2 regions of the Rhizobium sp. 01L410 genome follow, and region 2 is predicted to be linked to the other one. Evidence: predicted binding sites of a transcription regulator. Region 2 holds the regulator's gene; the other holds the start of a gene.

Region 1 (16,031 bases), on a different contig from region 2:
TTCTGGTCGAGGCCGGCGACATCATCCCGTCCGACGGCGAAGTCGTCGAGGGCGTCGCCTCGGTCAACGAGGCAGCGATCACCGGTGAATCCGCCCCTGTCATCCGTGAATCCGGCGGCGACCGCTCGGCAGTCACAGGCGGCACGCAGGTTCTGTCGGACGTCATCCGCGTCCGCATCACAGCCGCCGCCGGCTCGACCTTCCTGGACCGGATGATCTCGCTCGTCGAAGGCGCGGAGCGCCAGAAGACACCGAACGAAATCGCGCTCAATATCCTGCTCGCAGGCATGACGCTGATCTTCGTGCTCGCCACCGCGACGATCCCGAGCTTTGCCGCCTATGCCGGTGGCTCGATCCCGATCATCACGCTGGTTGCGCTCTTCGTGACGCTGATCCCGACAACGATCGGCGCCCTGCTTTCTGCCATCGGCATTGCCGGCATGGACCGTCTCGTCCGCTTCAACGTGCTTGCCATGTCCGGCCGCGCCGTCGAAGCCGCCGGCGACGTCGATACGCTGCTGCTCGACAAGACCGGCACGATCACGCTCGGCAACCGTCAGGCCACGAGCTTCCGCCCGGTCCGCGGCGTCACCGAACAGGAACTGGCCGATGCGGCCCAGCTCGCGTCGCTTGCTGACGAAACACCCGAGGGACGCTCGATCGTCGTGCTCGCCAAGGAGAAATATGCGATCCGCGGCCGCGACATGGCCAGCCTGCAGGCGACCTTCGTTCCCTTCACCGCCCAGACCCGCATGAGCGGTGTCGATATCGGCGGCTCGTCGATCCGCAAGGGTGCGGTCGAAGCCGTGCTGACCTATGTCGGCGCCAACAACGCGCCGTCGAACGGCAATGCGGCGATCGCTCTGCGTCCTGAGACCGATGTCGTGCGCGAACTCCAGGCAATTGCCGACGAGATCGCCAAGGCCGGCGGCACGCCGCTCGCAGTTGCCCGCGACGGCAAGCTGCTCGGCGTCATCCAGCTGAAGGACATCGTCAAGGGCGGCATCCGCGAGCGCTTCTCCGAGCTGCGCCGCATGGGCATCCGCACCGTGATGATCACCGGCGACAACCCGATGACCGCAGCCGCAATCGCCGCCGAAGCCGGGGTCGATGACTTCCTTGCCCAGGCGACGCCTGAGAACAAGCTGTCGCTGATCCGCGAGGAACAGGCCAAGGGCAAGCTCGTCGCCATGTGCGGTGACGGCACCAACGACGCCCCGGCACTTGCCCAGGCCGATGTCGGCGTCGCCATGAACACCGGCACCGTAGCCGCCCGCGAAGCCGGCAACATGGTCGATCTCGACAGCGACCCGACGAAGCTGATCGAGATCGTCGAGATCGGCAAGCAGCTGCTGATGACCCGCGGCGCGTTGACGACCTTCTCGATCGCCAACGACATCGCCAAGTATTTCGCCATCATCCCGGCGATGTTCCTGACATTCTACCCGCAGCTCGGCGTGCTCAATATCATGGGCCTCGCCACGCCGCAGAGCGCCATCCTCTCGGCGATCATCTTCAATGCGCTGATCATCGTGGCACTGATCCCGCTGTCGCTGAAGGGCGTGAAGTACCGCGCCATCGGCGCCGGTGCGCTGCTGTCCCGCAACCTCGTCATCTACGGCCTCGGCGGCATCGTCGTCCCGTTCATCGGCATCAAGGCGATCGATATGGCCATCACGGCCCTCGGTCTCGCCTAAGGAGCACATGCAATGTTGAAAGAATTTCGTCCGGCAATCGTCATGATCGTTGCCACCACCGCCATCACCGGCCTGCTCTACCCCATCGCGATGACCGGTGCGGCCCAGGCCCTCTTCCCCAAGCAGGCGAACGGCAGCCTGATCGAGAAGGACGGAACCGTCATCGGCTCGACGCTGATCGGCCAGGCCTTCACCAGCGACAAGTATTTCCACGGCCGCCCGTCGGCCGCGGGCGACGGCTACAACGCCGCCTCATCCTCAGGCTCGAACCTCGGCCCCACCAGCCAGAAGCTGATCGACCGCGTAAAGACCGACTACGAGGCCGCCAAGGCCACCAACCCTGGCGCCGACGTACCGATCGACCTCGTCACCGCCTCGGGCAGCGGGCTTGATCCCCACATCACCCCCGATGCCGCCTACTTCCAGGTCGCCCGCGTCGCCAAGGCCCGCGGCCTCGACGAGGCGAAGGTCAAGGCGCTGGTCGATGCCGCCGTCGAAGCGCGTGAGCTTGGGTTCCTGGGTGAGCCTGTGGTCAATGTGCTTGCGTTGAACCAGAGACTCGATGCCTCTATGACTCAGTGAGTTGAACTTTCGATACTCTCCCTCATTCCTGTGCTTGTCACAGGAATCCAGCCACGCGAAGTCCTTCGCGTGAAAGAGTCTTCCGGCATCGCAGACGCGACGCCGCTGGATCCCTGTGACAAGCACAGGGATGAGGGATCGTTAGGTTCGTGCAAACCCTGATACCAGTCCGTAGAAAGACGAAGCCGAATGCCAGACGACAACCGCGAACAGGCCGGCAGGCCTTCGCCCGACGCGCTTCTCGAAAAAGCGCGGGCCGAAACACGCGGCCGTCTGAAGATCTTTCTCGGTGCGGCGCCCGGCGTCGGCAAGACCTACGAGATGCTGGTGTCCGGCCGCGCCAAGATTGCCGATGGGCTGGACGTGGTGATCGGTGTCGTCGAGACTCATGGGCGCAAGGAAACCGAGGCGCTGCTGGCCGGTTTCGAGATCATCCCGCGTGTCGCAGTCGCCTACAAAGGCCACTCGCTCGACGAAATGGACCTCGACGGAATCCTCGCCCGCAGGCCCGATCTGGTGCTGGTCGATGAGCTTGCCCATACCAATGCCCAGGGCAGCCGCCATCCGAAGCGCTATCTCGACGTCCGGGAACTGCTCGATCGCGGCATCGATGTCTATACGACGCTCAACATCCAGCATGTCGAAAGCCTCAATGATGTCGTCTCGCAGATCACCCGTATCCGGGTGCGCGAGACGGTGCCGGACTCGGTCATCGACGTTGCCGACGACATCGAGATCATCGACCTGACGCCCGACGACCTGATCAAGCGGCTGCATGACGGCAAGGTCTATGTGGCGCGCACGGCCGAGCGGGCGCTGACCAACTATTTCACGCCCGGCAATCTGACCGCACTGCGCGAACTGGCGCTGCGCAAGACTGCGCAACGCGTCGACGACCAGCTGCTGACCCATATGCAGGCGCACGCCATTTCCGGCCCCTGGGCGGCAGGCGAGCGCGTGCTGGTTTCCGTCGATCACCATGCGCGCTCGGCCTCACTGGTCCGCTACGCCTCGCGGATGGCAGCACGGCTTCGCGCACCCTGGTCGGCCGTCTATATCGAGACCAATCGTTCGATCAATCTGACGGAAGGCGAGCGCGACACGATTGCTGCGACGCTGCGGCTGGCCGAACAGCTCGGCGGCGAGGCACTGACGCTGCCGGGCCGCGAGGTCTCGGAAGAACTGCTGCGCCATGCGGGCGCCAACAACGTCACCCATATTGTCATCGGCTCACCGAAGAAGCCGACATGGCGGGAATGGCTGCAGCCTTCGGCGACCGACCAATTGATCCGCCGGGCGGGCGATATCAGCGTCCACGTCATCTCCGGAAGCGAGAAGGACACGGCGGCCAAGAGCGGTGTGAAAGCGGCCTCCGCCGCGACCGCCTTCGATATCCGCGCCTATATTCTGGCGACGGGCTATGTGGTTGTGGCGCTCGCCGCCGGCATCGTGCTCGATCAGGTGCTCGATGTCCGCAATCTGGCACTGGTGTTTCTGATGGCGGTGCTGACCTCGGCCGTCATCCACGGCCTGCGCCCGGCGCTCTATACCTGCATCATCAGCGCGCTGACCTTCAACTTCTTCTTCCTGCCGCCGCGTTACACGCTGACGATCAGCGATCCTGAGAGCGTGCTAGCGCTGTTCTTCTTCCTCGGCGTGGCAATCATCGCCTCCAACCTGACGGCAACCGTGCAGAGGCAGGCCGCGGCCGCAAGGCAGCGCGCCAGGACGACGGAAGATCTCTACCTCTTCTCGAAGAAGCTCGCCGGAACAGGTACGCTGGATGACGTGCTCTGGGCGACAGCCTTCCAGATCGCCTCGATGCTGAAGGTCCGCGTCGTGCTGCTGCTGCCGGAAGATGGCGGCATTGCCGTCAAGGCCGGTTATCCGCCTGACGATACGCTCGATGACGCCGATATCGCCGCCGCCCGCTGGGCCTGGGAGCACAATCATGCCGCCGGCCGCGGAGCCGATACGCTGCCCGGCGCCAAGCGCCTCTATGTGCCGCTGCGCACCGGTCGCACCGCCGTCGGCGTCATCGGCCTCGATAGCGACCGGCGCGACGGACCGTTGCTGACGCCGGAGCAGCAGCGATTGCTCGATGCGCTGGCGGATCAGGCAGCCCTTGCGATCGAACGCGTCCAGCTCGTCGCCGATGTCGACCGCGCCAAGCTGGCGGCAGAAGCCGATCGCCTGCGCTCGGCACTGCTCACCTCGATCTCGCATGACTTGAAGACCCCGCTTGCGGCGATCCTTGGTGCGGCGGGAACGCTCCGCGACTATCTGAGCTCGATGACCGAGGAGGATCGCAACGATCTCCTGTCGACCGTCGTCGATGAATCCGAGCGTCTCAACCGCTTCATCGCCAACCTGCTCGACATGACGAAGATCGAATCCGGCGCCATGGAGCCGAACTATGCGCTGCATTATGCGGGCGACATTGCCGGAAGCGCACTGCGCCGCGCCGCCAAGATCCTCGACCGGCACAGGACGGAAATGAACATTCCGGAAGACCTGCCGATGGTGAAGGTCGATCCGGTGCTTTTCGAGCAGGTGCTGTTCAACCTGCTCGACAATGCCGCCAAATACGCGCCCGAAGCATCGACCATCCGCATCCGCGGCTTCTCCGATGCCTTCAGCGTTGCGCTTGAGGTCTCCGATGAAGGCCCAGGCATTCCCGAAGGCGATCTCGATCGCATCTTCGACACCTTCTACCGTGTCCGCAAGGGCGATCAGGTTCGCGCCGGCACCGGGCTCGGGCTTTCCATCTGCCGCGGCTTCATCGAGGCCATGGGCGGCACCATCACGGCAGAAAACCGGAAGGATCGCCCAGGCGCGGTCTTCACCATCCGGCTTCCCAGACCCAATGACACTCTCAAACTGGATGAACTCAAATGAGCGGTTCGCCCGTCAAGATCCTCGTCGTCGATGACGAGCCCCCTATCCGCAAGCTGCTGCGCGTCGGACTGACAGCCCAGGGCTACGAAGTCCACGAGGCAGCCAATGCGCTGGCCGCCCGGCAATCGGTGGTCGATGACCTCCCCGATCTCGTCGTTCTCGATCTCGGCCTCCCAGACACGCCGGGGCATGATCTGCTGCAGGAGTGGCGGGACGACGGGCTGACCATGCCTGTCGTGATCCTCTCCAGCCGCACCGACGAGGCCGGTATCGTCAAGGCGCTGGAAACCGGCGCCGACGACTATGTCACCAAGCCGTTCGGCATCGCCGAACTCGGCGCCCGCATCCGCGTCGCACTCCGCCATCGCCTGCAGCAGCAGGGCGAGAAGGCGATCTTCCAGACCGGCGGCCTGTCGATCGACATCGTCAAGCGGATCGTCAAGGTTGACGGCAGGGAGATCAAGCTGTCGCCGAAGGAATATGACATCCTGCGCGTGCTTGCGCAGCATGCGGGAAAGGTGCTCACCCACCAGTTTCTGCTGAAGCAGGTCTGGGGACCGGCAGCCGATGTGCAGTATCTCAGGGTCTATGTCCGGCAGCTGCGTCAAAAGGTCGAGCAGGTTCCCGATCAGCCGCACTATATAACCACGGAGACCGGGGTCGGTTACCGTCTTCGCGAGCCCGACTGAGCGGCCGCAGGCCTTCTTCGAAGACAAATGGAAATCACATGAATCTTGCAGACATCATCTTGCCGGAACACACCTTCATCGGCGTTTCGGTCTCGACGAAATGGCGCGCGCTCCAGAATATGGCGGAAAAGGCCGGAAAGGCTTTCGGCGTCGAGGAGCAGGCGATCATCAGGGCGCTCGAAACCCGCGAAAACCTGGGTTCGACAGGCATCGGCAACGGTATCGCCGTTCCGCACGCATCTATCCCCGGCATGACCAGCCCCCGTGGCCTTCTGGTCCGCTTCGCCCAACCGCTCGATTTCGAAGCGATCGACGATGTGCCCACCGATATCGCCTTCATGCTGCTTTTCGGCGAGAACAATCGCGGCGAATATCTGAACGTGCTGGCGGCGATCGCCCGGCGCCTGCAGTCCGAAGGGGTGCTGGCATCGATGCGGAAGGCGCGAAGCGCCGACGAGCTCTATTCCGATTTCATCGCCGACTCCCGGAGCTGACAGGCCTTGAACTACCATCCCTGCGATCTATTCTGCAATTGAATTGGCAGAGGTTCAAAGGCTTGTCCGGTAAGTCCGTTTCAGAAACCTCTTGCAAATGAAATGACATTCCAGAAAGCGACGTTCCAACCGGAAGAACTTTCGTTTCATTATACGACTAAGTTGATAGAGTTTACGGCAGAAACGAAGGAGGTTTTTCATGCAGTCAACTCGGATCACAAGGCTTCTCGCCGCCGCGGTCTTCGCCGGTAGCGTTGCCATCGGCGCCGTTGCTCCGGCTTTTGCCGATCAGCAGCTTCTCAACGTGTCCTACGACCCGACGCGCGAATTGTATAAGGACTTCAATGCCGCCTTCGCTGCCAAGTGGCAGAAGGATACCGGTGAAGCGGTCACGATCCAGGCCTCCCATGGCGGCTCCGGCGCACAGGCCCGCTCGGTTATCGACGGCCTCGAAGCCGACGTTGTGACGCTGGCGCTTGAAGGCGACATCGACGCGATCGCCAAGGCGACCGGCAAGATCCCGACCGACTGGAAAACCAAGTTCCCGAACAACTCCACCCCCTACACCTCGACGATCGTCTTCCTGGTCCGCAAGGGCAACCCGAAGGGCATCAAGGACTGGGCCGATCTCGTCAAGGACGACGTCCAGGTCATCACCCCGAACCCGAAGACCTCCGGCGGCGCCCGCTGGAACTTCCTGGCAGCCTGGGCATGGGCCAAGCAGGCAAATGGCGGCGACGAAGCCAAGGCACAGGACTATGTGACCAAGCTTCTGCAGCATGTACCGGTTCTCGATACCGGCGCACGCGGCGCGACCACCACCTTCGTCCAGCGCGGTCTCGGCGACGTTCTGCTCGCCTGGGAAAACGAAGCCTATCTCTCGCTAGAAGAGCTCGGTCCTGACCAGTTCGAAATCGTGACCCCGGCCTTCTCCATCCGTGCCGATCCGCCGGTTGCGATCGTCGACGGCAATGTCGACAAGAAGGGCACCCGCAAGGTTGCCGAAGCCTATCTGAACTACCTCTATTCGGACGAAGGCCAGAAGATCGCTGCCAAGCACTTCTACCGCCCGATCAAGCCTGAAGCTGCCGATCCGGCAGATATCGCCCGCTTCCCGAAGTTGACGCTTGCCACCATCGATGATTTCGGTGGATGGAAGGAAGCCCAGCCGAAATTCTTCGGCGACGGCGGGGTATTTGACCAGATCTACAAGCCGGCCCAATAATAGAGTTCATGAACGCACATAGCCCCTCACGGTGGCGGTTGAAGCGGCCGAGTGTCATTCCGGGTTTCGGATTGGCGCTCGGCTTAACCTTGACCTGGCTCACCCTTCTGATCCTGATCCCCTTGTCGGGGCTCGCATGGCGTTCGAGCGAACTCGGCTGGGAGAAGTTCCTGTCGATTGCGCTCGATCCGCGCACTGTGAATGCCCTGCGCATCAGCTTCGGCGGCGCCTTCATTGCCGCCTGCATTAATGCCGTCTTCGGTGTCATCCTCGCCTGGGTGCTGGTCCGCTACCGCTTCCCCGGCAAGCGCATCATCGACGCCATGGTCGATCTCCCCTTCGCACTGCCGACGGCCGTCGCCGGTATCGCGCTGACGACGCTCTACGCGCCGAACGGCTGGGTCGGCCAGTTTCTGGCGCCGCTCGGCATCAAGATCGCCTTCACCCCGGCCGGTATCGTCGTCGCCCTCATCTTCGTGGGCCTGCCTTTCGTGGTTCGCACGGTTCAGCCCGTGATGGAAGAGATCGACAAGGAAGTGGAGGAGGCCGCGGCGACGCTCGGCGCCAACCGCTTCCAGACGATCACCCGCGTGCTGCTGCCTGGCCTTGCGCCCGCCGTGCTGACGGGCTTTGCACTCGCCTTCGCCCGCGGGGTCGGCGAATACGGATCGGTCATCTTCATTGCCGGCAACCTGCCGTTCAAATCGGAGATCGCGCCGCTGCTGATCGTCATCAAGCTCGAAGAGTATAATTACGCCGCCGCCACCGGCATTGCGGCCCTCATGCTCATCATCTCGTTCATCATGCTGCTGGTCATCAATCTCATTCAGAGCTGGCGCAGACGGAGGTACGGACATGGCGCTTGATACTGTCTCCGCCTCTCCGAAGGTTGCTTCCGTCGTGACGGAAAGCAGGCTGGCGCGCTGGGCGCTGATCCTGTTGTCGCTGGTCTTCCTGCTGCTGATCCTGTTTCTGCCGCTGGCCGCCGTCTTCGTCGAAGCCTTCCGCAAGGGCGTTCCGCCGTTCTTCCAGGCGCTGCAGGATGCAGAAACCTTCTCAGCGATCCGGCTGACCCTGATCGTCGCAGGCATCAGCGTGCCGCTGAACGTTGTCTTCGGCGTCGCCGCGGCCTGGGCGATCGCCAAGTTCGAGTTCAAGGGCAAGGCGTTTCTGACGACGCTGATCGACCTGCCCTTCTCGGTGTCGCCCGTTATCTCGGGTCTCGTCTTCGTACTCCTGTTCGGCGCCAATACCTATCTCGGGAAATGGCTCGATGCGCATAGCATCAAGATCCTGTTCGCCGTGCCGGGGCTTATCCTGGCCACGATGTTCGTGACCTTCCCCTTCGTCGCCCGCGAACTGATCCCGCTGATGCAGGAACAGGGAACGGCCGATGAAGAAGCAGCACTGTCGCTCGGTGCCAGCGGCTGGCAGACCTTCTGGTACGTGACGTTGCCGAACATCAAGTGGGGCCTGCTCTACGGCGTGCTGCTCTGCAACGCTCGCGCCATGGGTGAGTTCGGCGCCGTCTCCGTTGTCTCCGGCCATATCCGCGGCCAGACCAACACGATGCCGCTGCAGGTGGAAATCCTCTACAACGAGTATAATTTTACCGGCGCCTTTGCCGTCGCGACACTGCTTGCCCTGCTTGCCCTCGTGACCCTTGTTTTGAAAACGCTGCTCGAAATGCGATACAGCGCGGAAATCGCCGCCAGCCGGCGGCACTGAAGGATTGAGAATGGAAGTACGCGTTCAAAACATACGCAAGGAATTCGACCGGTTTCCGGCCCTGCACGACGTTTCGCTCGATATCCGCTCGGGCGAGCTGATCGCGCTGCTCGGCCCTTCCGGTTCCGGCAAGACGACACTCCTTCGCCTGATCGCCGGCCTCGAAAGCCCGACCGAGGGCAAGGTTTTCTTCGGCGACGAGGATGCTTCGAAGAAGACGGTGCAGGAACGAAATATCGGTTTCGTGTTCCAGCACTATGCCTTGTTCCGCCACATGACGGTGCTCGACAACGTCGCCTTCGGCCTCAAGGTGCGTGACGGCGCCCGCCGTCCGCCGAAGGCCGAAATCCGCAAGCGGGCGCTCGAATTGCTGGATCTCGTCCAGCTCTCAGGCCTCGAAAAGCGCTATCCCGCTCAGCTTTCCGGTGGCCAGCGTCAGCGCGTGGCGCTCGCACGCGCCATGGCGGTCGAACCGAACGTGCTTTTGCTCGACGAGCCTTTCGGCGCGCTCGACGCCCAGGTGCGCAAGGACCTGCGCAAATGGCTGCGCGAAATCCACGACCGCACCGGCCACACCACGGTCTTCGTCACCCACGACCAGGACGAAGCAATGGAGCTGGCAGACCGCGTCGTCGTCATGAGCCAGGGTGCGATCGAACAGGTCGGCACGCCGGACGAAGTCTACGATCGTCCGAACTCACCCTTCGTCTTCGGTTTCGTCGGCCAGTCGAACTGTTTGAACGTCAAGATCGTCGGCGGCGACATCCTGTTCGAGGGCCGGACGCTCGGTCTGAAGGCCGATGGCGAGCCGGACGGCGAGGCGCAGCTCTATTTCCGCCCGCACGATATCGAATTGCTGGATGCAAACCGTGGCGGCATCCCCGGCACGCTCGCCTCCAGCCGCCGCGTTGCGGGAACAAGGCATATCGAAATCGATATCGGCAGGGGGCACCAGCATATCGAGCTGGAAGTTCCGCCATCACAGACCGAAGTCCTCGACAGCAAGCATATCGCCTTCCGGCCGACGCGCTGGAAGCTGTTCAGGAAGGGCTGACCGTCACTTCGTCAGGCTCGGGCTTGTCCCGAGCATCTGCAACCGCGACGTAGGGTATCGTTAGATCCTCGGCACAGCGCCGAGGATGACGGCTGCGGGCGGTGCGACCGCCCGCGCAGGCACATTCAGTAGATTTCCGGCACGTACATCTCAGGCGGAACCGGTATGCGCGAATAGTCGTCGTGGCGCACGCGCGGCGGCAGGACGATATTGTCCTTCGGCACATCCGCGTAGGGGATATGCTGCAGAAGATGGGCGATCATGTTGAGGCGCGCGCGCTTCTTGTCGACGGCCTGGACCACCCACCATGGTGCTTCCGGAATATGGGTCCGGTCGAGCATCTCTTCCTTGGCCTTGGTGTATTCTTCCCAGTGCACGCGGCTTTCAAGATCCATCGGCGACAGCTTCCACTGCTTCAGCGGATCCTGGATACGCATGCGGAAACGGAATTCCTGCTCCTCGTCGGTGATCGAGAACCAGTATTTGACGAGGATGATGCCGGAACGAACAAGCATGCGCTCAAATTCCGGTACCGAGCGGAAGAATTCTTCGAGCTCGTCCTTGGTGCAGAAACCCATCACGCGCTCGACGCCGGCGCGGTTGTACCAGCTGCGGTCGAACAGAACCATTTCGCCAGCTGAAGGAAGGTGCGGCGTGTAGCGCTGGAAATACCACTGATTCCGCTCGCGCTCGGTCGGCGCCGGAAGGGCGACGACGCGGCAGACGCGCGGATTGAGGCGCTGCGTGACGCGCTTGATCGCCCCGCCCTTGCCGGCGGAATCGCGGCCTTCGAACAGCACGACGACTTTCAGCTTCTTGTGTTGCACCCAGTCCTGCAGCTTCACCAGCTCATGCTGAAGGCGGAAAAGCTCGCGGAAATAGGTTTTCCGCTCCAGTACGTCCTCGATGCCGCCTGGAAGGTTCTCGGCGACGAGATCGTCGAGACGGTCCTCCTCCATCTGCATTTCCAGTTCCTCATCGAAACTGTCTGCGATCTCGTCCTTGATGCGGCGGAGCTGGTCGATTTCTTCCTGAGTCATGGTCCTGTCCCTTTGATCGGCGCCACATCAACAGGGTTTGACGACAGTAATGTGACAATTGCAGATGCGCGAGAACGCAGGGCCGCATTACCGAAAAGTTGTGTCACGCAAGGTTCATGGGCGGGACGTAGTTTTGGATGCTTTTCCATGAAAGGACAAGGACATGGCTGATATCGCCCCCGATCACCCAATGCCTCAGTCCGGTAGCCATCCGCTGCACTCGTCGAGTGCGGGCAAATGGTTCATACCGGTCTTTCTGCTCATTCTTCTCGTCGGCCTCGGATACGTGGCCTATGCGCTCGGCCGCGACCTGACGGAAGCCGCCGCCGCCGTTCCGTGGATACTCCTCGGACTGGCCCTGCTGATCGCGCTCGGCTTTGAGTTCGTCAACGGCTTTCACGATACGGCAAACGCCGTGGCGACCGTGATCTACACCCGCTCCATGCCCGCCGAACTGGCGGTCATCTGGTCCGGCTTCTTCAATTTCCTCGGCGTTCTGACATCGTCGGGCGCCGTCGCCTTCGGGATTCTGGCGCTGCTCCCAGTGGAACTGATACTGCAGGTCGGCTCCGGCTCCGGTCTGGCAATGGTCTTCGCCCTGCTCATCGCCGCCATCGTCTGGAACCTCGGCACCTGGTATCTCGGTCCGCCGTCGTCGAGTTCGCACACGCTGGTCGGCTCGATCATCGGCGTCGGCCTTGCCAACCAGTTCCTGGCCCCGGCAGGCAGCGCCACCAGCGGTGTCGACTGGTCGCAGGCGACCAATATCGGCCTCTCGCTGCTGATCTCGCCGCTGATCGGCTTCGGCCTCTCGGCGATCCTGCTCGTCATCATGAAATTTCTCGTTCGCAAGAAAGAGCTTTATGAGGAACCGAAGGGCAACCAGCCACCGCCGCTCTGGATCCGCGCCATCCTGATCTTCACCTGCACCGGCGTCAGCTTCGCGCACGGATCGAACGATGGCCAGAAGGGCATGGGTCTCATCATGCTGATCCTGATCGGCCTCGTGCCGACGGCCTTCGCGCTGAACCGCACGCCCGATGTCAACTACCTGGAAGCCTACAAGCAGGCCTCCGCACAGGTGGAACGGCACTCGGCAAATATGTGAAGCCCGGCGTCACCGTCACCGACTACAAGGCAGAAGTCAGCAATGCGGTGAAGACCAAGACCTGGACGGATACGACAACGCCTGCCCTGCAGCAATATATCCACCAGACGAGTGCCGAAGTCGCCGCCTTCCCGACGCTGGAAGCGGTGCCGACCAATCTCGTCGGCAACGTACGCAACGACATCTATCTGATCGGTGAAGCGCTGAAGCTGATCGACAAGCAGAAGCTGCTGCCGATGGATGACGCTGACCTGCAGGCAGTGACCGGCTATCACAAGGCGGTCGACAACGCGACGAAGTTCATCCCACTCTGGGTGAAGATCGCCGTTGCCATCGCGCTCGGGCTCGGCACCATGGTCGGCTGGAAGCGCATCGTCGTCACCGTCGGCGAGAAGATCGGCAAGACGCACCTGACCTATGGACAGGGTGCGGCCGCCGAAGTCGTGGCCATGGTGACGATCGGCGCCGCCGATCATTTCGGTCTGCCCGTCTCGACGACGCATGTGCTGTCGTCGGGCGTTGCCGGAACCATGGCGGCGAACGGCTCGGGCCTTCAGTGGTCGACCGTACGCAACATGCTGATGGCCTGGGTGCTCACCCTGCCCGCCTCGATCGCCATCGCCTTCGTGCTCTTCGTCATCCTCCGCCAGGTCTTCTGAGACCCCGACGGAAGGAAAATCGCGACAAATGCTGCGGCGCATGATAAGCGCGCCGCAACAACTTTTCAGGTACCCGCTCCTCCATGATCCGCATCGAAAATATCAGCAAGCAGAACAGCCACCGTATTCTCTACATCGAGGCGTCAGCCGCCCTGAACAAGGGCGAGAAGATCGGTCTCGTCGGCCCGAACGGCGCCGGCAAGACGACGCTGTTTCGTATGATCACCGGCGAGGAAATCCCCGACGAAGGGCAGATCTCTGTCGAAAAGGGCATGACCGTTGGTTATTTCAACCAGGATGTCGGCGAGATGTCAGGCCGCAGCGCCGTGGCCGAAGTCATGGAAGGTGCCGGCCCGGTCAGCGAAGTCGCCGCCGAGTTGCGCGATCTCGAGGCGGCGATGTCCGACCCCGACCGCATGGACGAGATGGACGCCATCATCGAGCGCTATGGCGAAGTGCAGGCCCGCTACGAGGAACTCGACGGCTACGCGCTGGAGGGCCGTGCCCGCGAAGTGCTCGATGGCCTGAGCTTCACCCAGGAAATGATGGACGGCGATGTCGGCGCGCTTTCGGGCGGCTGGAAGATGCGCGTGGCGCTCGGCCGCATCCTCCTGATGCGCCCCGACGTGATGCTGCTCGACGAACCATCGAACCATCTCGATCTCGAAAGCCTGATCTGGCTCGAGGCCTTTCTGAAGAATTACGACGGCGCGCTGCTGATGACCTCGCACGACCGCGAATTCCTCAACCGCATCGTCACCAAGATCATCGAGATCGATGCCGGTTCGCTGAACACCTATTCCGGCGACTACGGTTTCTATGAGAACCAGCGGGCGCAGAACGAAAAGCAGCAGTTGGCGCAGTTCGAACGCCAGCAGGCGATGCTTGCCAAGGAAATCAAGTTCATCGAGCGCTTCAAGGCCCGCGCTTCGCATGCCGCACAGGTGCAGAGCCGCGTGAAGAAGCTCGACAAGATCGAACGCGTCGAGCCGCCGCGCCGCCGCCAGACCGTCGCCTTCGAATTCCTGCCGGCGCCGCGTTCTGGCGAAGATGTCATCAACATCAAGAACGTGCATAAGAAATACGGCAGCCGCAGCATCTATGAAGGCTTGGACTTCATGGTCCGCCGCAAGGAGCGCTGGTGCATCATGGGCGTCAACGGCGCCGGAAAATCGACGCTACTGAAGCTGGTCACCGGCTCAACCGAACCGGACCAGGGCAGCGTGGCGCTCGGCGCCAGCGTCAAACTCGGCTATTTCGCGCAGCACGCCATGGACATTCTGGACGGCGAGCGCACGGTTCTCGAATGGCTGGAAGATTCCTTCCCGCTCGCAGGCCAGGCGCCGCTGCGCGCGCTCGCCGGCTGCTTCGGTTTCTCGGGCGACGATGTGGAGAAGAAGTGCCGCGTTCTGTCCGGCGGCGAAAAGGCGCGTCTGGTCATGGCCAAGATGCTGTTCGACCCGCCGAACCTCCTGGTTCTCGACGAGCCGACCAACCACCTCGACCTCGACACCAAGGAAATGCTGATCAAGGCGCTCGCCGATTACGAAGGCACCATGCTCTTCGTCTCGCACGACCGTCACTTCCTGGCAGCGCTCTCCAACCGCGTGCTGGAACTGACGCCGGATGGCATCCACCAGTATGGCGGCGGCTATACCGAATATGTCGAGCGCACCGGCCAGGAAGCGCCGGGTCTGCGGAGCTGATCCTCTCGCCGGGCGGCTTTAGCTCGCCCGGTTACCCGCCTCGTCAAAGATATGCAGATGCTCTGCCGGGAAGGTCACGTTGACCTTCGGTCCGGCTGTCAGCGATTCGCGGTTGAGCGTGAAGACCTTAAACGGCAGGCCGTGCAGCGACAGGTGCAGGATGATACCGAAGCCTGTCGGTTCGATGAGTTCGACATCGGCGCTCATGCCGGCGCCGCCTGAGGACATGACGACGTGTTCCGGGCGGATGCCGAGGGTGATCTTCGAGCCATTGGCAAGCGACAGGGGCGAAAGCAGCGGGACGACCGTGCCATCCTTCAGCTTTGCGCCACCGTTCTCATAGATCGCCTCAAGGAAATTCATGCCCGGCGAGCCGATGAAACCGGCGACGAAAAGATTGGCCGGACGGTCGTAGAGTTCGAGCGGGCTGCCGACCTGCTGCACCACGCCGCCATGCATGGCAACGATGCGGTCCGCAAGCGTCATCGCCTCGATCTGGTCGTGGGTGACGTAGATCGAGGTCGCCTTCAGATCGCCGTGCAGCTTCTTGATTTCGGCGCGCATCTGTTCGCGCAGGCGGGCATCGAGGTTCGACAACGGCTCGTCGAACAGGAAGGCCTTCGGCTGGCGGACGATGGCGCGGCCCATGGCAACGCGCTGGCGCTGGCCGCCCGAGAGAGCCTTCGGACGGCGTTCCAGCAATGGGTCGAGGCCGAGCTTGGAGGCGGCCGAACCCACGGCGCTAGCAATCTTTTCCTTCGCCGTCTTCCGGAGCTTCAGGCTGTAGCTCATGTTGCCCGCGACATTCATGTGCGGATAAAGCGCGTAGGACTGGAACACCATGGCGATGTCGCGGTCCTTCGGATGCAGTTCGTTGACGCGATTTCCGGCAATGCGGATCTCGCCGCCGGTAACCTCTTCCAGGCCGGCGATCATGCGCAGCAGCGTGGACTTGCCGCAGCCGGACGGGCCGACGAGGACGACGAATTCGCCGTCTTTGATCTCCAGGTCGACGTCGTGCAGCACCTGCACATGGCCATAAGCTTTTTTGACGTTCTTGATATCGATCGATGCCATGTGACTAACCCTTGACCGCGCCGGCCGTCAGGCCCTGCACGAGATAACGTTGGATGAGCAGGAAGAAGAGGCCG
Region 2 (16,031 bases):
GGCTGTGTCGCCGATCGTCTCGGCGCGGCCGAGCTGCATTTCCGTGCCCGAGAGGAACAGCGTCTCGCCGCCCAGCTGGCGCATGCCGACATCGAAGGAAACGCGCGTCCGGGTGGAAGGCTTTTCGAAGATCATCGCCAGCATCTTGCCGGCCAGCGGCTTGTCGCCCTTGCCTGCTTTGAATGCCTGCTTGCGCAGCATCGCGTCGTCCATGATGACTCGCAGATCGGCAGAGCTCATCGCCGAAAGATCGAGGAAGTGTTTGGGGGAAGCCATGTCGTCCTTACCTGTTTGCCCCGGAAGGCATCTATCCGTTCAAGCCGTCTTCTTGGCCTTCGATGCGCGAATGCTTTCGGCGGCCTGCTCAATGCGGGCGAGACCCTCGCGAGCTTCCTCCGCCGTGACGACCAAAGGCGGCAGCAGGCGCACGACATTGTCACCGGCAGGTACGCCGAGCAGGTGGGCGCCGCGGATGGCAGCCAGGAGTTCAGTCGAGGGAACGGCGGCCTTGATACCGAGCAGCAAGCCCTCGCCGCGGATATCCTCGATCACATCGGGATAGCGGTCCTTGAGCGATGCCAGGCCCTGGCGGAAGACCAGAGCGACGTCACGGACATGCTGCAGGAAGCCTTCGGCAAGGACGATGTCGAGCACAGCGCCGCCAACAGCCATGGCGAGCGGGTTGCCGCCATAGGTCGAGCCGTGGGTGCCGGCCTTCATGCCGGACGCAGCTTCCGCCGTTGCCAGGCAGGCGCCGAGCGGGAAGCCGCCACCGATGCCCTTGGCGACAGCCATGATGTCAGGGGTCACGCCGGACCACTCATAGGCAAAGAACTTGCCGGTACGGCCGACGCCCGTTTGGACCTCGTCGAGAATGAGCAGCAGGCCCTTCTCGTCGCAGAGCGCGCGCAGCGCCTTCATGAACTCGGTGGTCACAGGGCGAATGCCACCCTCGCCCTGAACCGGCTCGATCAGAATGCCTGCGGTCGCATCGGTGATTGCGGCGCGCACAGCGTCGATATCGCCGAAGGGCACCTGGTCAAAGCCAGGCGCCTTGGGGCCGAAGCCTTCGAGGTACTTTTCCTGCCCGCCTGCAGCGATCGTCGCCAGCGTCCGGCCGTGGAAGGCGCCTTCGAACGTGATGATATGGAAACGCTCGGGATGGCCCTTCGAATACTGGTAGCGGCGTGCGGTCTTGATCGCGCATTCCAGGGCTTCCGCGCCGGAATTGGTGAAGAACACCTTGTCGGCGAAAGTCGCCTCCGTCAGCCGCCTGGCGAGCTTTTCCTGCCCGGGGATTTCATAGATGTTGGACAGGTGCCAGACCTTGTCGGCCTGTGCCTTCAGGGTATCCACGACATGCGGATTGCTGTGGCCGACCGAGGTCACCGCGACGCCGGCACCGAAATCCAGATATCGTTCGCCGCTTTCGGTAATCAGCCACACGCCCTCACCTCGCTCGAACCGCAATGGGGCACGAGAATAGGTATCATATAGCGGCGCGGCTTCAGCCATGGCGCGGTCTCCTGTCAACTTACGGGCAACCGGACTCCGGCTAAAAACCAGGTCCGAAAAATTAAAAATGCCGCCTTTCGGCGGCGACTTGCACTATTTACTTTTCGCACTGCAATGTCAACAAAACTGCGGCTTTCGTGGCTTCTGAGAGACGCTCAAGCAATGTCGCGTTTTATCAACAGCTAATGTTGCAGAAATGACTCTCAGGGGAAGCAAGTTGGGGAAAACCCCGAATTCGATTCATCCGGATTCCTGCGACTCTTGTCACGGAGTCAGCCTCACACTAGGTTAAAACTCAATTACTAGACTGCATGCGGCGGAACTAGTCACCAAAATTAGTCAAGCGTTTCTTGTGTCGGATTCGTCCGGGGCAAACAGTGAGGGATTCTGCCTTCGCAACGCTTAAACGGCGGAGACACAGGGCATGAACTGGACAGACGAGCGGGTCGAGAAACTCAAGAAACTGTGGTCCGAAGGGCTGAGCGCGAGCCAGATCGCTGCCCAGCTTGGCGGCGTCAGCCGTAACGCCGTTATCGGCAAGGTTCACCGTCTGGCGCTGCCGGGCCGTGCGAAGGCCGGCGGCAACGCCACGGCTGCCCGCGCTCCCAAGCGTACGGCGGCAGCACCCCGCGCCCCAACCTACGCATCGCGTCTGGCGACGACCCGTACGGTCACCCGCCAGCAGGGCGCGACGATGCTGAAGGAAGAGATCGAAATCGACGTGATGGAGGAGATGGAATACCGTCCCGCCAAGAACGTGATCGTCCCGATTTCCCGCCGTCTCGGCCTGACGGAGCTCACCGAGCGCACCTGCAAGTGGCCGGTCGGCGATCCCTTGAAGGACGATTTCCACTTCTGCGGCTGCGAAAGCCCGGATTCTTCGCCTTACTGCACCTACCACCAGCGTCTGGCCTACCAACCGGTCAACGAGCGCCGCAGGGCAGCAGCCCGGGCAAACTGAGCCGGGTAAGCACAAACGAAAAACGGGCCTTACGGCCCGTTTTTTTGTGTCTCAATTCCGAAAGCTTCAAGCTTCCATCGAATATCCAGCGCCGCGAACGGTGCGGATGACATCCTGCATATTGGAGAAGTTCAGCGCCTTGCGCAGACGGCCGACATGGACATCGACGGTGCGCTCGTCGACATAGATGTCGTGACCCCAGACGCCATCCAGAAGCTGCGAGCGCGAGAAGACGCGGCCGGGAGAGGCCATCAGGAATTCCAGCAGGCGAAACTCGGTCGGTCCGAGACGGACTTCGCGGGTCTTGCGATGAACGCGGTGCGTCTCGCGGTCGAGTTCGATATCGCCGCATTTCAGCACGGTCGAGAGAACTTCGGGCTTAGCGCGGCGCAGCATCGCCTTGACGCGAGCGACGAGCTCGGGCGTCGAGAACGGCTTGACGACATAGTCGTCGGCGCCGGTCGACAGGCCGCGAACGCGTTCGCTTTCCTCGCCGCGCGCCGTCAGCATGATGATCGGCAGACGCTCGGTCTCCGGGCGCATGCGCAGCCGGCGGCAAAGCTCGATGCCTGATACGCCAGGCAGCATCCAATCAAGGATAAGAAGGTCCGGCGTCCGCTCCTGAAGGCGGATTTCCGCCTCATCGCCGCGCAGGATGGTGTCGACCTCGAAACCTTCGGCTTCGAGATTGTAACGAAGAAGCACGCTCAGTGCTTCTTCGTCTTCAACGACTGCAACTCTCGGGATCATTCTGTTCTGTCTCCTGAGGCCCGGTCCGGATATTATTCCGTGACCGCGCCGACGGTGTTGGCGGTGTCGTCCTTCGGACGCTCGCCCTCCGGCTGGGCGCCGGTCGCCATGTAGTAGATGGTTTCTGCGATGTTGGTGGCGTGGTCGCCGATGCGTTCGATGTTCTTGGCACAGAACAGCAGATGCGTGCAGCTGGTGATGTTGCGCGGATCTTCCATCATATAGGTCAGGAGCTCGCGGAACAGCGAGGTGTACATCGCGTCGATTTCCTCGTCGCGCTCGCGGATCGACTTCGCCTTGTCGGCGGCGCGCGTCGTGTAAACGTCGAGCACTTCCTTTAGCTGGACGAGCGCCAGTTCGGAGAGATGCTCCAGGCCGCGGCCGAGCTTGCGCGGAACGCCGGTGCTCTGCACGGCGATGACGCGCTTGGCGGTGTTCTTGCCGAGATCGCCGACGCGTTCGAGGTCGGCGGCGATGCGGATCGACCCCATGATCTCGCGCAGGTCCGACGCCATCGGCTGGCGGCGGGCGATGGTGACGATCGCCTTGTCGTTGATCTCGCGCTCGGCGTGATCGAGGATCACGTCGTCGGAGATGACCTTCTGCGCCAGTGCGCCGTCGCCATTGACCAGCGCGCGCACAGCGTCGGAGACCATCTGTTCCGCCAGACCGCCCATCTCGGAGATGCGGCGGGTCAGGAACTTCAGATCTTCGTCATATGCAGAAAAGATATGTGTCGATGCCATGGGAAATGTCCTTGAGTGTCTCTATCGGAAGTCGTGACGCCAAAGATCAGCCGAAGCGGCCCATGATGTAGTCCTGGGTGCGCGGATCGTCCGGATTGGTGAACATCTTGTCGGTGTCGTTCTCCTCGACGAGGTTGCCGAGGTGGAACATGGCGGTGCGCTGCGAGACGCGGGCCGCCTGCTGCATGGAGTGCGTCACGATGACGATCGTGTAGCTTTCGCGCAGCTCGTGGATCAGCTCCTCGACCTTTGCGGTTGCGATCGGATCGAGCGCCGAGCAGGGTTCGTCCATGAGGATGACCTCAGGCGAGACCGCGACGGCGCGGGCGATGCAGAGACGCTGCTGCTGGCCGCCAGACAGGCCGGTGCCGGATTCATGCACACGGTCCTTGACCTCGTTCCAGAGGCCGGCGCGCTGCAGGCTGGTTTCGACGATCTGGTCCATGTCGGCCTTCGACTTGGCGAGGCCGTGGATGCGGGGGCCGTAGGCGACGTTTTCGTAGATCGTCTTCGGGAACGGGTTCGGCTTCTGGAACACCATACCGACGCGGGCGCGCAATTCGACGACGTCGATATCCGGATCGTAGATATCATCGCCATCGAGCGTGATCTTGCCGGTAACGCGGCAATTGTCGATCGTGTCGTTCATACGGTTCAGGCTGCGCAGGAAGGTGGACTTGCCGCAGCCGGACGGGCCGATAAGCGCGGTCACGGTGTTTTCACGGATGTTCAGCTTGACGTCGAAAAGCGCACGTTTCTCGCCATAATAGACCGAAACGTCCTGGCCGATCATCTTGTAAGGGATGCTGTTCATCTTCTGGTCCAGAGCCTTCTCAACTGCTGCTTCTGTCAACATGTTCATGGGTTTCTACTCCGTTTACCAGCGGCGCTCAAAGCGACGGCGCAAGAGGATGGCTCCGATGTTCATGACGATCAGGAACAGGAGCAGGACGATGATGGCACCCGAGGTACGCTCCACGAAGGCGCGTTCGGCTTCGTTGGCCCACATATAGACCTGGACCGGAAGTGCCGTGGACGGATCGAGCGGCGTGGTCGGCGCATTGGCGACGAAGGCGACCATGCCGATCAGCAGCAGGGGCGCGGTTTCGCCGAGCGCATGCGCCAGGCCGATGATGGTGCCGGTCAGGATGCCCGGCATGGCGAGCGGCAGCACGTGGTGGAACACCATCTGCATCTTCGATGCGCCGAGACCGAGAGCGGCCGAGCGGATCGACGGCGGTACGGCACGCAACGCAGCACGGGTGGCGATGATGATGGTCGGCAGCGTCATCAACGTCAACACCAGGCCACCGACCAGCGATGCGGAACGCGGCAGGCCCATGAAATTGATGAAGACGGAGAGGCCGAGCAGACCATAGACGATCGACGGAACAGCAGCGAGGTTGTTGATATTGACCTCGATCAGATCCGTCAGCTTGTTCTTCGGCGCGAACTCCTCAAGATAGATCGAGGCGGCGACACCGATCGGCAGAGCAAGAACCAGAACGATCAGCATCAGGTAGAGCGAGCCGATGAGAGCGACGCCCAGACCTGCCGCTTCCGGACGGCTGGAATTGCCATTGACGAAGAGGCCTGTGTTGAACTGCTTGAAGAGAGCACCGCTCGCCTTCAGCTCGTTCATCCAGCCGACCTGCTTGTCGTTCACCTTGCGGTTCTTCTCGTCGACAGAGAGATCGATCTGGCCCTTGCTGGCGCTATCGATATTGGCGTCGGCAAGCACCGTGACATTGACCCTCTTGCCGATGATCGACGGGTCGGAAACGACCATGTCGCGCAGCTGGATCGGAGCGCCCTTGGAGAGCATGGCCGAAGCATCGCGGACGTCAGGACGGCTCGAGGCGTTCACATTCAGCTGCTTGACGATGGCGTCACGCAGCAGGGCACCATAGTTGGCGGAGACGAGGACCGACGGATCGGTTGCACGCTTGTTGCTCGGGTCGATCGTCTTTTCGGTGAATTCCACCGGAAGCGTGATCGCCGTCTGCTGGAAGGCGGTATAGCCTTGGCGGATGACCGTCGAGAGCAGGATCGCCAGAAAGATCAGGCCGAAAGATATGGCAGCGATGCCATAGGCCTGGAAGCGGCGTTCTGCGGCATAGCGGCGCTTGATGCCGATGTCGCGGCGTGCTGGAGCCTTGGAGACAGTGATGCCTGCAACGGGAGAAACAATATTCGTCATTCGTACTGCTCCCGGTATTTGCGCACGATGTAGAGCGCGTAGATATTGAGGCAAAGCGTGATGAAGAAGAGGGTAATGCCGAGCGCGAAGGCGACCAGCGTCTGCGGCGAGGTAAACTCGAGGTCACCCGTCAGCTGGTTGACGATCTTGACCGTCACCGTCGTCATCGGCTCGAAAGGATTGATCTGGATGCGGGCGGCAACACCGGCTGCAAGCACGACGATCATTGTTTCGCCGATGGCGCGCGATGCGGTCATCAGCAGCGCACCGACGATGCCCGGAAGAGCGGCGGGAAGCACGACCTTCTTGATGGTTTCGGAGCGCGTGGCGCCGAGGCCGAGCGAACCGTCACGCAGCGCACGCGGCACGGCGGTGATGATATCGTCGGACAGCGAGGACACGTAAGGGATCAGCATGATACCCATGACGATACCGGCGGTCAGAACGCTCTGTGCCTGGATGAAGTTCGTGTAGTCGCCGGTCAGAAGACCGCTGACCTGCGACGACAGATCGCGCAGGAACGGGCCGACGGTGACGAGCGCGAAGAAGCCGTAGACGATGGTCGGGATACCGGCCAGAACTTCGAGCAGCGGCTTGGCAAGCGAACGAATTTTCGGCGAAGCGTATTCGGCCATGTAGATGGCGGCGAAGAGGCCGACCGGTACGGCGACCAGCATGGCGACGGCGCCGATGTAGAGCGTGCCGAGCAACAGCGGGATCAGGCCGAACTGACCGAAGGACGAGCTGCCGGCACCCGCGAAGCGCGGATCCCAGACGGTGCCGAAGAAGAAGTCCGCGGCGGGAACGCTGGCGAAGAAGCGAATGGCTTCCGACAGCATCGACAGAACGATGCCGATGGTCGTCAGAATGGCGATAGACGAAGACAGCAACAGGCCCCAGAGCATGACGCGCTCGACGCGGTTGCGGGCCCTGAAGCGTGGCTTGACGCCGCGCAGGGCGTAGAGCGCGCCGCCGACGGCAAGTACGAGCACGATCGCGCTCATGATCAGACGGCTGGAAGCGCTTTCGGCATTCAGCAGCTTGGCGGCATCGAGCATGTAGGGCTGCGGCTCACCGGCGAGCGGAACGCCCTTCTCGTTGAGCTTGGCCTGAACTGCCTTGGTGTCGGAGCCGACTGCCGTGACTTCTTCGGATGTGAGCAGGTTCAGGCCGCGGCCGACGGTCGCGACCATGCTGTAGCTCAGATCCTGCTCGGCAGTGGTCTTCGCCTTCACATCATCGGGAAAGGATTCGCGGACGGTGGATTCGATGATGCCTGGGCTGGCGGCGAGCCAGACACAGAGAACGATCAGGGCCGGAAGGATGGCCCAGATGGCGGCATAAGCGCCGTAATAACCCGGCCGCGAATGCAGCACGGAAGACTTGCCCCCGGCAAGTGCCGTGGCTCGGCTGCGGGCGGCCACATAGGCCAGCGCGCCAAGCACCACGAGACACAAGAGTATAATGGATGTGCTCATTCTTTACGTCCCCAGGCGCTCGGCCCCAAAAGCACGGGCTGCGATATCGCCGCCGGCTTCCCAATCATGGAGAAACTCGAAACCTTGCGCCTGACCGGGCAAGGGTACCTCAGTCGAAAACCGGCGCGGCACCCCCCAAGGCACCGCGCCAGCTTATTGATTACATCGTCTTTTCGGCTTCTACGGCCTTGCGGATCTCTTCGCGCTCGGCGTCCGGAGCAGCAACGAGGCCGTATTCGACGAGCGGGCTGTCAGGGCCGATCATCTGGTCGGATACGAAGAAGTTGACGTATTCCTTCAGGCCCGGAACGGCGCCGAGATGTGCCTTCTTGACGTAGAAGAACAGCGGGCGGGAAACCGGGTAGGTGCCGTCAGCGATGGTTTCTGTCGACGGAACGATGCCGCTCATCGAAGCAACCTTGAGCTTGTCAGCGTTGTTTTCGTAGAAGGAGAGGCCGAAGACGCCAACGCCGGTCTTGTTGGCAGCGATGCGTGCCAGCGTTTCCGGATAGTCGCCGTCGATATCGACTGCAGCGCCGTCCTTACGGACTGCGACGCAAGCCTTCTGCTGAGCGGCCTTGTCGGTGATTTCCTTGGCGATGACGTCGAGTGCGCCCGAAGCCTTGCAGCCAGCGGCCAGAACGTTCAGTTCGAAGACTTCGCGGGTGCCGTGCTTTTCGCCCGGGATGTAGGCAGCGATATCAACAGCCGGGAGCTTCGGATTGACTTCCGACCACTTCTTGTAAGGGTTGGCAACGAGCTTGCCGTCAACGACGACCTGAGCGGCCAGAGCCTTGTAGAGATCTTCCGGAACGTAGGCGACGTCAGGGTTGGACGAGTCGGTTGCGAAGACGATACCGTCATAACCGATCTTCACTTCCTGGATGTCGGTAACGCCGGCGGTCTTGCAGGCTTCCAGTTCGTTCTTGTTGATCGGACGCGAAGCGTTTGCAACGTCGATGGTGTCTTCGCCAACGCCCTTGCAGAATTCCTTGAGGCCAGCGCCCGTGCCGCCGGATTCAACGACCGGCGTCTTGAAGTTGGTGAAGGTTTCGCCGAAGGATTCAGCGACGATCTTTGCGTAAGGCAGAACGGTGGACGAGCCGGCAACCTGGATCTGGTCGCGAGCGGCTGCAGCGCCTGCAAAAGCAACGGTTGCGGCGAGAGCGGCAACGGTAAGTTTAAGCGTGTTCATCAAAAAATCTCCCGGCATTGGGCTTTGTGTGGGCAGGCCCCCCAGGGCCCTCGCATTGCCTTTTTTCATCGGCAGCCACTCTTTAGCCCCTGATGCACAGAGCTTTTATGTCACTTTGGTGAAACATTTGTGACAGCTTAAATTATTGAAATGTAATAATAAAAATTTTCGATGTTATGGATGTGTTGCGGCTTTATGTCAAAACCGCACCGTAAAGGCCGTTCCCTTGCCAACCTCGGACTTGACGATCAGCCGTGCACGATGGCGCGTGAGGATGTGCTTGACGATGGCAAGCCCCAGGCCGGTGCCCTTTTTCGACCGGCTGTCCTCGATGCTGACGCGGTAAAAGCGCTCCGTCAGACGCGGAACATGCTCGGCCGGGATGCCCGGCCCCTTGTCGGCGACGGTAACTTCGACCGGCTGCCCAGACCCGTTCTTGACCGTAACGTCGACGGCCTTGCCTTCCTGGCCATATTTGCAGGCGTTTTCGATCAGGTTCTCGAAGACCTGCACCAATTCGTCGCGATCGCCGAGCACCTCGGCCTGACCTTCCGGCAGATGAAGGTTGATCTCGACGCCGACATCCTTCGCCAGCGGGGCGAGCGAATCCCGGACATGGCCGAGCAACGGAACGAGATCGACCTTCTCATCCGGCGCGATATGCGACTTCAGCTCGAGGCGCGACAGAGACAGCAGGTCATCGACCAGGCGGCTCATGCGCGTCGTCTGATCGAACATGATGCCGAGGAAGCGTTCCTGCGCCTTTGCGTCGTTCTTCGCCGGGCCCTGAATGGTCTCGATGAAGCCGCGCAGAGAGGCGAGCGGAGTGCGCAGCTCATGGCTGGCATTGGCCACGAAGTCCGAGCGCATGCGGTCGATGCGCCTCACCTCGGAAATATCGCGGAAGGACAGGATGAAGAAATGCTCGGCATTTTCGCCACCGCCGAGATCGATCGGCGCGCTGCGTACGATATAGACCCGCTCGGAGGGAAGCCGTTCGGAATGCTCGATCTGGTTCGGCGCGTTGGTGACGATGGTTTCGCGCACCATGTCGAGAATGCCGGGCGAACGGAGACGAGCGGAAATATGGGCGCCGATGATCATCTCGCCGAAAGCCTTTTCGGCCGCCCGGTTCTGGAAGAGAACCGAGGCATCGCCTGACAGCACCATGACGGGAATATCAAGTCCGGCAAGCGTCGCCGAAACCTCCGGCAGACGGCTTTTCGGCGCTTCCGGTTCAGGAATGGGCAGTTCGGCGAGCTTCGCCTGCACGGCGGGCTCGGCATTCATGATGACGACAAGCAGCATGAGGGCAACAAGGGCCAGGACGCCCCATTTATTCATGTCTGCCGCCAGCGCCACCATTCCGATGACGAGCGCGGCCAGAAGCACTGGCCGTTCCTGCCTGATGCGGGCCATCAGCCCCGATGTCCACGGCGTTTCCTCTTCCACGTGCCCCTCGCCCGCATCGGGTCCTGTTTATCGCTTCAAACTTTGCCTGATAGCGCTGATTCATGACAGAAGTTTTCGGCTGCGGCCACCAGCCACGAAACAAGCCGTGGAAACACACAGCTTTTTCTGAATTCCCCGAGAGATTTGATTTTTCACACGAAATATGATCGCCTGCTCAAAAGCCGACGTTGCTGGAGGAAATCATGGGCGAGGATGTCGAAAGCCGCGCAGTCGAACTAGAGATCAGGGGCAAGAAGCGTGTCTTCGACGTCGATGATCCGGTCCTGCCCGATTGGATCAGCGACAACGCGCTCGAATCCGGCGACTTTCCCTACAAGAAGAAGCTGAAGGAAGAGGACTATCTCGAAGATCTTGAGAAGCTGCAGATCGAACTGGTCAAGGTGCAGTTCTGGCTGCAGGCAACCGGCAAGCGGGTGATGGCGCTGTTCGAGGGCCGGGATGCCGCCGGCAAGGGCGGCGCGATTTCCGCATCGTCGGCCCGCATGAACCCGCGTCTTGCTCGCGTTGTCGCGCTGGCGAAACCGACCGAACGCGAAGCCGGGCAATGGTATTTCCAGCGCTATATCAGCCAGTTTCCCACGGCCGGCGAATTCGTGCTCTTCGACCGCTCCTGGTATAACCGCGCCGGTGTCGAACCGGTCATGGGTTTCTGCACGCCGAAGCAGTACGAGGATTTCTTGGAACAGGCGCCGCAACTTGAGAAGGTGATCGCCCACGAGGGCATTCATTTCTTCAAGTTCTATCTGGATATCGGCCGCGAAATGCAGCTGAAGCGCTTTCATGACCGCAGACACGACCCGCTCAAGGTTTGGAAGCTATCGTCAATGGATATCGCGGCACTGACGAAATGGGGCGACTACAGCGACAAGCGCGACCGGATGCTGAAAGCGACTCATACCGAATTCGCGCCCTGGACCGTCATCCGCGCCAACGACAAGCGGAGAGCACGGATCAACCTGCTTCGCCACATGCTGAAGACGATGGACTACGACGGCAAGGACAAGAGCGCGCTCGGCGAACTCGACGAGAAGATTATCGGCTCGGGTCCCGGCTTTCTGAAATAGGATGGGTTAATGCGGCCTACAGCGGCGATCGGCGGATTTTTGACGGTATTTGGGCTCGCCGCACAGGCACATGCCTGCGTGCTGCTGCAGGATGTCGATTACAGCGTGCTCTATCGCTCAGATACGATCGTCAGGGCGAAAGTCGTCGGCTACCAGAGCCGCCCGGAGCAGAAGGACGCGCTCTTCCGTCTTGAGATCGAGCAGGTGCTCACCGGCAAGAGCGTCGAGCCTCATATCATCGAGGTGCGCTGGGAACGGAAATACAAGCCGGCGCCGCAGATCTGGGACGGCTATACCAACGTGATCGTCGGCCTGCGGCTTTCCGGCGGCGCACCGGCGCAGATCGTTCGTGAAAGCTGTGGCTTCGACGGCATCGTTGAGGATACGCCGCAGGACCTCGCGATCCTGCTCAGCCAGGCGCCCGCCGGCAGCTGATCGAACCGCTTATTGCCCGGGCAGGATACGCACCGCGTAGAGATTGATCCCGCGAGCCCTGCCATCGACATCGCTGTTGATCAGCAGCTTGCCATCAGAGCTTGGCGCCAGAGAACGGTCGAACCTGACCTGCAGTAGCGCATCCGACTTTTCCCGCGTGACGCTGAAACGGTGACGGGCGCAGTTCCCAAGCGTCTGGAAATCGCACTCGACGGTGATCTGCGTCGGCTCGTCGGTGGTCGATTGCAAGGTGATGGCGATGGTGGACGACTTTCCGGCGAGCTGCTGCAGCACGGCGGCAGGCACGGTGATGCCGATATTGCCGTCGGCGCCGTTGCTCTGCGAAATCAGCCGGACTGCGGCCGCGTCGTTCTCCGTCACGTTTTCCGTATGCGCCTGCGCACCATTGGCGATCTTGTTGGCATCGGATGGCTTGAAGACCTCGATCCATTCGGCCGAGAAACTGTTCTGCGGGTCGATGGTTACAGGCTCGTCGGTGTGGCTGCCGGAATTATCTGCCGTCTCGTTCTGGCTGCCGTCGAAATCCTCAGGCTGGGTGCTGGCAGGCGGATTGGCAACGCTGGTGTCGCGCTCCGCGGCCGTCAGCAGCAGGCCTGACTTATGCGCCCACCAGGCCCCCATGCCGACAAAGGCGATCAGCACGCACCAGACCAGAAGCCTGGAGAAAAACTTGCGCGGCTTTCGGCGCTTGGCCGCCCCTTCCGGGCGGAAATCCATATTGCCGGGAGCCGCAGCCTTGGCCGCGGGACGTGGTTCGGCGGCAAAGCCTTCCTCGGCAGCGGGTGCAGCACCCAGGTGATCGGCAGCACCGGCATGCACGCCGTCGAGGCTCGCATCGCCATAGGCGCTGCGCGCCTCTTCGGCATGGCGCGTCTCGCCTGCCAGTTCCGGCGCGGCCGCCTCGGGCGACGGGGCTTCATGATGATAGGGTTCGGGCACTTCGACAACCGGCGGAACCGGCACTTCCGGCGGCCCCTGGCGCGGATGCATGCGCTCACGCTCCTCGGCCTCGATCATGTGGATCGTGGCTTCTAGCCGGTGACGGTGATGGGCGATGGCCTCGCGATCCGTGACGTCCTGCTTGCGCAGCCCTGCCTCCAGCGCCTGGCGCGCGGACTGATAGATTCTGGCGCGGATCTCTGGATTGTCGCGATCGGAATTGCCAAGCGCCGTTCTGATGGCCGTTTCTAATCCGCTCACGTGCGATCCTTCACTCTTGAAACCGGCATTCCGCTCAAATCTTTACAAATGCCTAACAAAATCCGGTAGCGGCAACAGCGCCAAACCGCAAGCCTCCGGCACGCCGCCCGGCCGATCGGCAGGGGAAAACGCCGCCTTTCAGAATATCCGAAAATCGCAAAATCGGTAGCCTGCCCAGTTGGGTGGCCTTTTCGGCGCAATGGAACTCTGTTATCAAATTGACGCTTCCGTAAACGTCAATTCATGGTGACCTCATGGCGCTGCCCGAAATCCTGACGAAGAACCTGCGACTCCCGGTCGTGGCCTCGCCGCTGTTCATCATCTCGCATCCGGCCCTGACACTGGCGCAATGCAAGGCAGGCGTCATCGGCGCGTTTCCGGCGCTCAACGCCCGGCCGGAAAGCCAGCTCGACGAATGGCTGGCGATGATCACCGAGGAGCTTGCCGCCCACAATGCCGCAAATCCGGACCGGCCGGCCGCGCCGTTTGCGGTCAACCAGATCGTCCATATGTCGAACAAGCGGCTGGAGCACGACCTGATGCTCTGCGTGAAATACAAGGTGCCGGTCGTCATTTCCTCGCTCGGCGCCGTGCCGGAGGTGAATGCCGCCGTGCATTCCTATGGCGGCATCGTGCTGCATGACGTCATCAACAACCGCCACGCCAACTCGGCGATCCGCAAGGGTGCCGACGGGCTGATTGCGGTCGCCGCCGGCGCCGGCGGCCATGCGGGCACGCTCTCGCCCTTCGCCCTCATCCAGGAAATCCGTGAGTGGTTCGATGGCCCGCTGCTGCTTGCCGGTGCCATCGCCAATGGCGGGGCGATCCTGGCGGCCCAGGCGATGGGCGCAGACATGGCCTATATCGGCACCCCCTTCATCGCCACCGAGGAGGCCCGAGCGAGCGACGCCTACAAGCAGGCAATCGTCGACGGGGCGGCCAACGACATTGTCTATTCGAACTATTTCACCGGCGTGCATGGCAATTATCTTAAGCCATCGGTGAAATCCGCAGGCCTTGACCCCGACAACCTGCCTGTCGCCGATCCCTCGAAGATGGACTTCGAACAGGCAGTCGGCGGCGCCAAGGCCTGGAAGGATATCTGGGGCAGCGGCCAGGGCATCGGCGCCATCAAGGCTGTCGAGCCGGTTGCCAAGCTCGTCGATCGCCTCGACAGCGAATACCGTGCCGCCCGCGCCCGCCTCGGCCTCTAGGACGATTTCCACAGCGCCGGTCTTTTTTACCAAAGCCGCCAGACGGCGCTTGAAATCTTCAAACAATGGCTGTATCAGCGCCATGCAAATCGCGGGCCGCCTGGTTCGGCCGCACGGATTGCCGCTTTAGCTCAGGTGGTAGAGCACATCATTCGTAATGATGGGGTCGCAGGTTCGAGTCCTGCAAGCGGCACCATTTGCTTTTCCCAATCGTTTCGATACAGCTAAAAACACAGCCTATGGCTTTGTTAAGCTTTTTCATAGTTACGCAATGATTGAAATACATGGTTAACCCTTGATTGATATCGTTTCCTCCAGTTGTGATTTGGGGGACAGTTTCCATGAAAGGTTTGGCTGCCGCGGTTTTGGCGTCGGCGTTTTCGGTCGTTGGTGTTCACGGGGCGATGGCTGCCGATCTGGCGCCTAACGATCTGATGATCCCGAAGTTTCTGCTCGATGAACCGGAAAAAGTACCGGCAACGGCGAGCCGGTTTACCGGATATATCGAAGGGGGCTTCGACACCGGCACGTCGCGCGACACCGAGCTCGACAGCCGCTCGTGGCGGTTGCGCGGATCGATGAATGCGAGTTCCGACACCGGGCTCAACCTGCAGGCGGATGCCGATTACGCGCATTCCTATCTCCAGGAATACGGCTGGAACGACAATATCGGCGGTACGCTGCATGTTTATTACCGGCCTGACGCCAACTATGCGTTCGGCGTCTTCGGCCAGACGGGACGGTTTGAATCGCGCTTCCTGCCGGATACGACCGCGCGCGATTATCTCGGCGGCCTGGAAGCCGCATGGCTCGGGACGGATATGACCATCTATGGTCAGGCTGGCCTCGGCACGACCGATATCGGCGGCTCTGACTATGATCACTATGCCGGCCGTGCCGGCATGCGCTATTTCTTCACAGACAATATCCGCGCCGATTTCGAAGCTGCATTCGACCGCTACCAGGATGACGTCGAGACGGCCGATATCTGGAAGATCTCGGCGATCGGCAACTACCGACCGGATGGCACGCCGGTCTCCTTCTACGCGGGCTACCGCTTCGAGCATGCCAAGCTCACTGTCGACGACTTCGGCAGCGACAGCGACATCTCCAACAACTTCCTCGTCGGCATGCGCTATCACTTCGGCTCGACCAGTCTGAAGGACGAAGAGAGCAACGGCCCGATCTGGCGCGGAGCGTCGTTCTAGGCAGTAACGGGATTGACCATGGCCGCCGCAGCGAAACCATCGCTGCGGCGGTTTTGCGTTTTGTAACCGGAAGGATAATTGGCTTTACAGAGCCCGCAGCAAGGGCCTAAAAACCAAAGCAGCACTTCGCGCCGGCGCTTGCCCCTTTCTGCCGAGCCGCCTTCGATGACGGCATAGCGAAGCATCCTGAAAGGTAAGTCATGTCTGATACGGCCCAGCGCTCGAACCGCGTTCTCGTTGTCGCGACCATCATGTTTGCCACCTTCATGGTGGCGATCGAAGCCACGATCGTGGCGACCGCAATGCCGCGCATCGTCGGCCAGCTTGGCGGTTTCAGCTATTACAGCTGGGTATTTTCGGCCTTCCTGCTGGCGCAATCGACGACCACCGTCATCTACGGCAAGCTCTCCGACATCTTCGGCCGCAAGCCGGTACTGATCGGCGGCATCGTGGTGTTCCTGATCGGCTCGCTGCTTTGCGGCTTTGCCTGGTCGATGACTTCGCTGATCGTGTTTCGCTTGCTGCAAGGGCTTGGCGCAGGCGCCATCCAGCCGGTGACGATGACGATCAT

What was found. The regulator PhoB, encoded in region 2, activates phosphate uptake and scavenging genes when phosphate is short. The targets are predictions, from matches to a motif close to TGTCATNNANCTGTCAT.
Region 1: ppk2 (polyphosphate kinase 2) is a predicted target of PhoB. The motif match lies at 11,448-11,464, and genes of this name have one in related genera.

Annotation. Positions count from the first base shown of each region.
Region 1 covers NZ_JBFTST010000001.1:222,765-238,795, forward strand. The annotation lists gene kdpB (potassium-transporting ATPase subunit KdpB) at 1-1,697, shown strand, start outside; gene kdpC (potassium-transporting ATPase subunit KdpC) at 1,710-2,279, shown strand; gene AC1DV9_RS01030 (DUF4118 domain-containing protein) at 2,469-5,177, shown strand; gene AC1DV9_RS01035 (response regulator transcription factor) at 5,174-5,866, shown strand; gene AC1DV9_RS01040 (PTS sugar transporter subunit IIA) at 5,905-6,360, shown strand; gene AC1DV9_RS01045 (sulfate ABC transporter substrate-binding protein) at 6,560-7,585, shown strand; gene cysT (sulfate ABC transporter permease subunit CysT) at 7,594-8,451, shown strand; gene cysW (sulfate ABC transporter permease subunit CysW) at 8,441-9,313, shown strand; gene AC1DV9_RS01060 (sulfate/molybdate ABC transporter ATP-binding protein) at 9,324-10,367, shown strand; gene ppk2 (polyphosphate kinase 2) at 10,493-11,407, opposite strand; partial or broken gene AC1DV9_RS01070 (inorganic phosphate transporter) at 11,571-13,174, shown strand; gene AC1DV9_RS01075 (ABC-F family ATP-binding cassette domain-containing protein) at 13,258-14,880, shown strand; gene AC1DV9_RS01080 (sn-glycerol-3-phosphate ABC transporter ATP-binding protein UgpC) at 14,899-15,957, opposite strand; gene AC1DV9_RS01085 (carbohydrate ABC transporter permease) at 15,962-16,031, opposite strand, start outside.
Region 2 covers NZ_JBFTST010000003.1:71,386-87,416, forward strand. The annotation lists gene argF (ornithine carbamoyltransferase) at 1-276, opposite strand, end outside; gene AC1DV9_RS07560 (aspartate aminotransferase family protein) at 316-1,515, opposite strand; gene AC1DV9_RS07565 (GcrA family cell cycle regulator) at 1,940-2,476, shown strand; gene phoB (phosphate regulon transcriptional regulator PhoB) at 2,543-3,226, opposite strand; gene phoU (phosphate signaling complex protein PhoU) at 3,259-3,972, opposite strand; gene pstB (phosphate ABC transporter ATP-binding protein PstB) at 4,019-4,834, opposite strand; gene pstA (phosphate ABC transporter permease PstA) at 4,850-6,172, opposite strand; gene pstC (phosphate ABC transporter permease subunit PstC) at 6,169-7,650, opposite strand; gene AC1DV9_RS07595 (substrate-binding domain-containing protein) at 7,811-8,845, opposite strand; gene phoR (phosphate regulon sensor histidine kinase PhoR) at 9,044-10,264, opposite strand; gene ppk2 (polyphosphate kinase 2) at 10,501-11,382, shown strand; gene AC1DV9_RS07610 (hypothetical protein) at 11,392-11,817, shown strand; gene AC1DV9_RS07615 (regulator) at 11,827-13,038, opposite strand; gene AC1DV9_RS07620 (NAD(P)H-dependent flavin oxidoreductase) at 13,293-14,252, shown strand; tRNA gene AC1DV9_RS07625 (tRNA-Thr) at 14,373-14,448, shown strand; gene AC1DV9_RS07630 (hypothetical protein) at 14,594-15,460, shown strand; gene AC1DV9_RS07635 (MDR family MFS transporter) at 15,661-16,031, shown strand, end outside.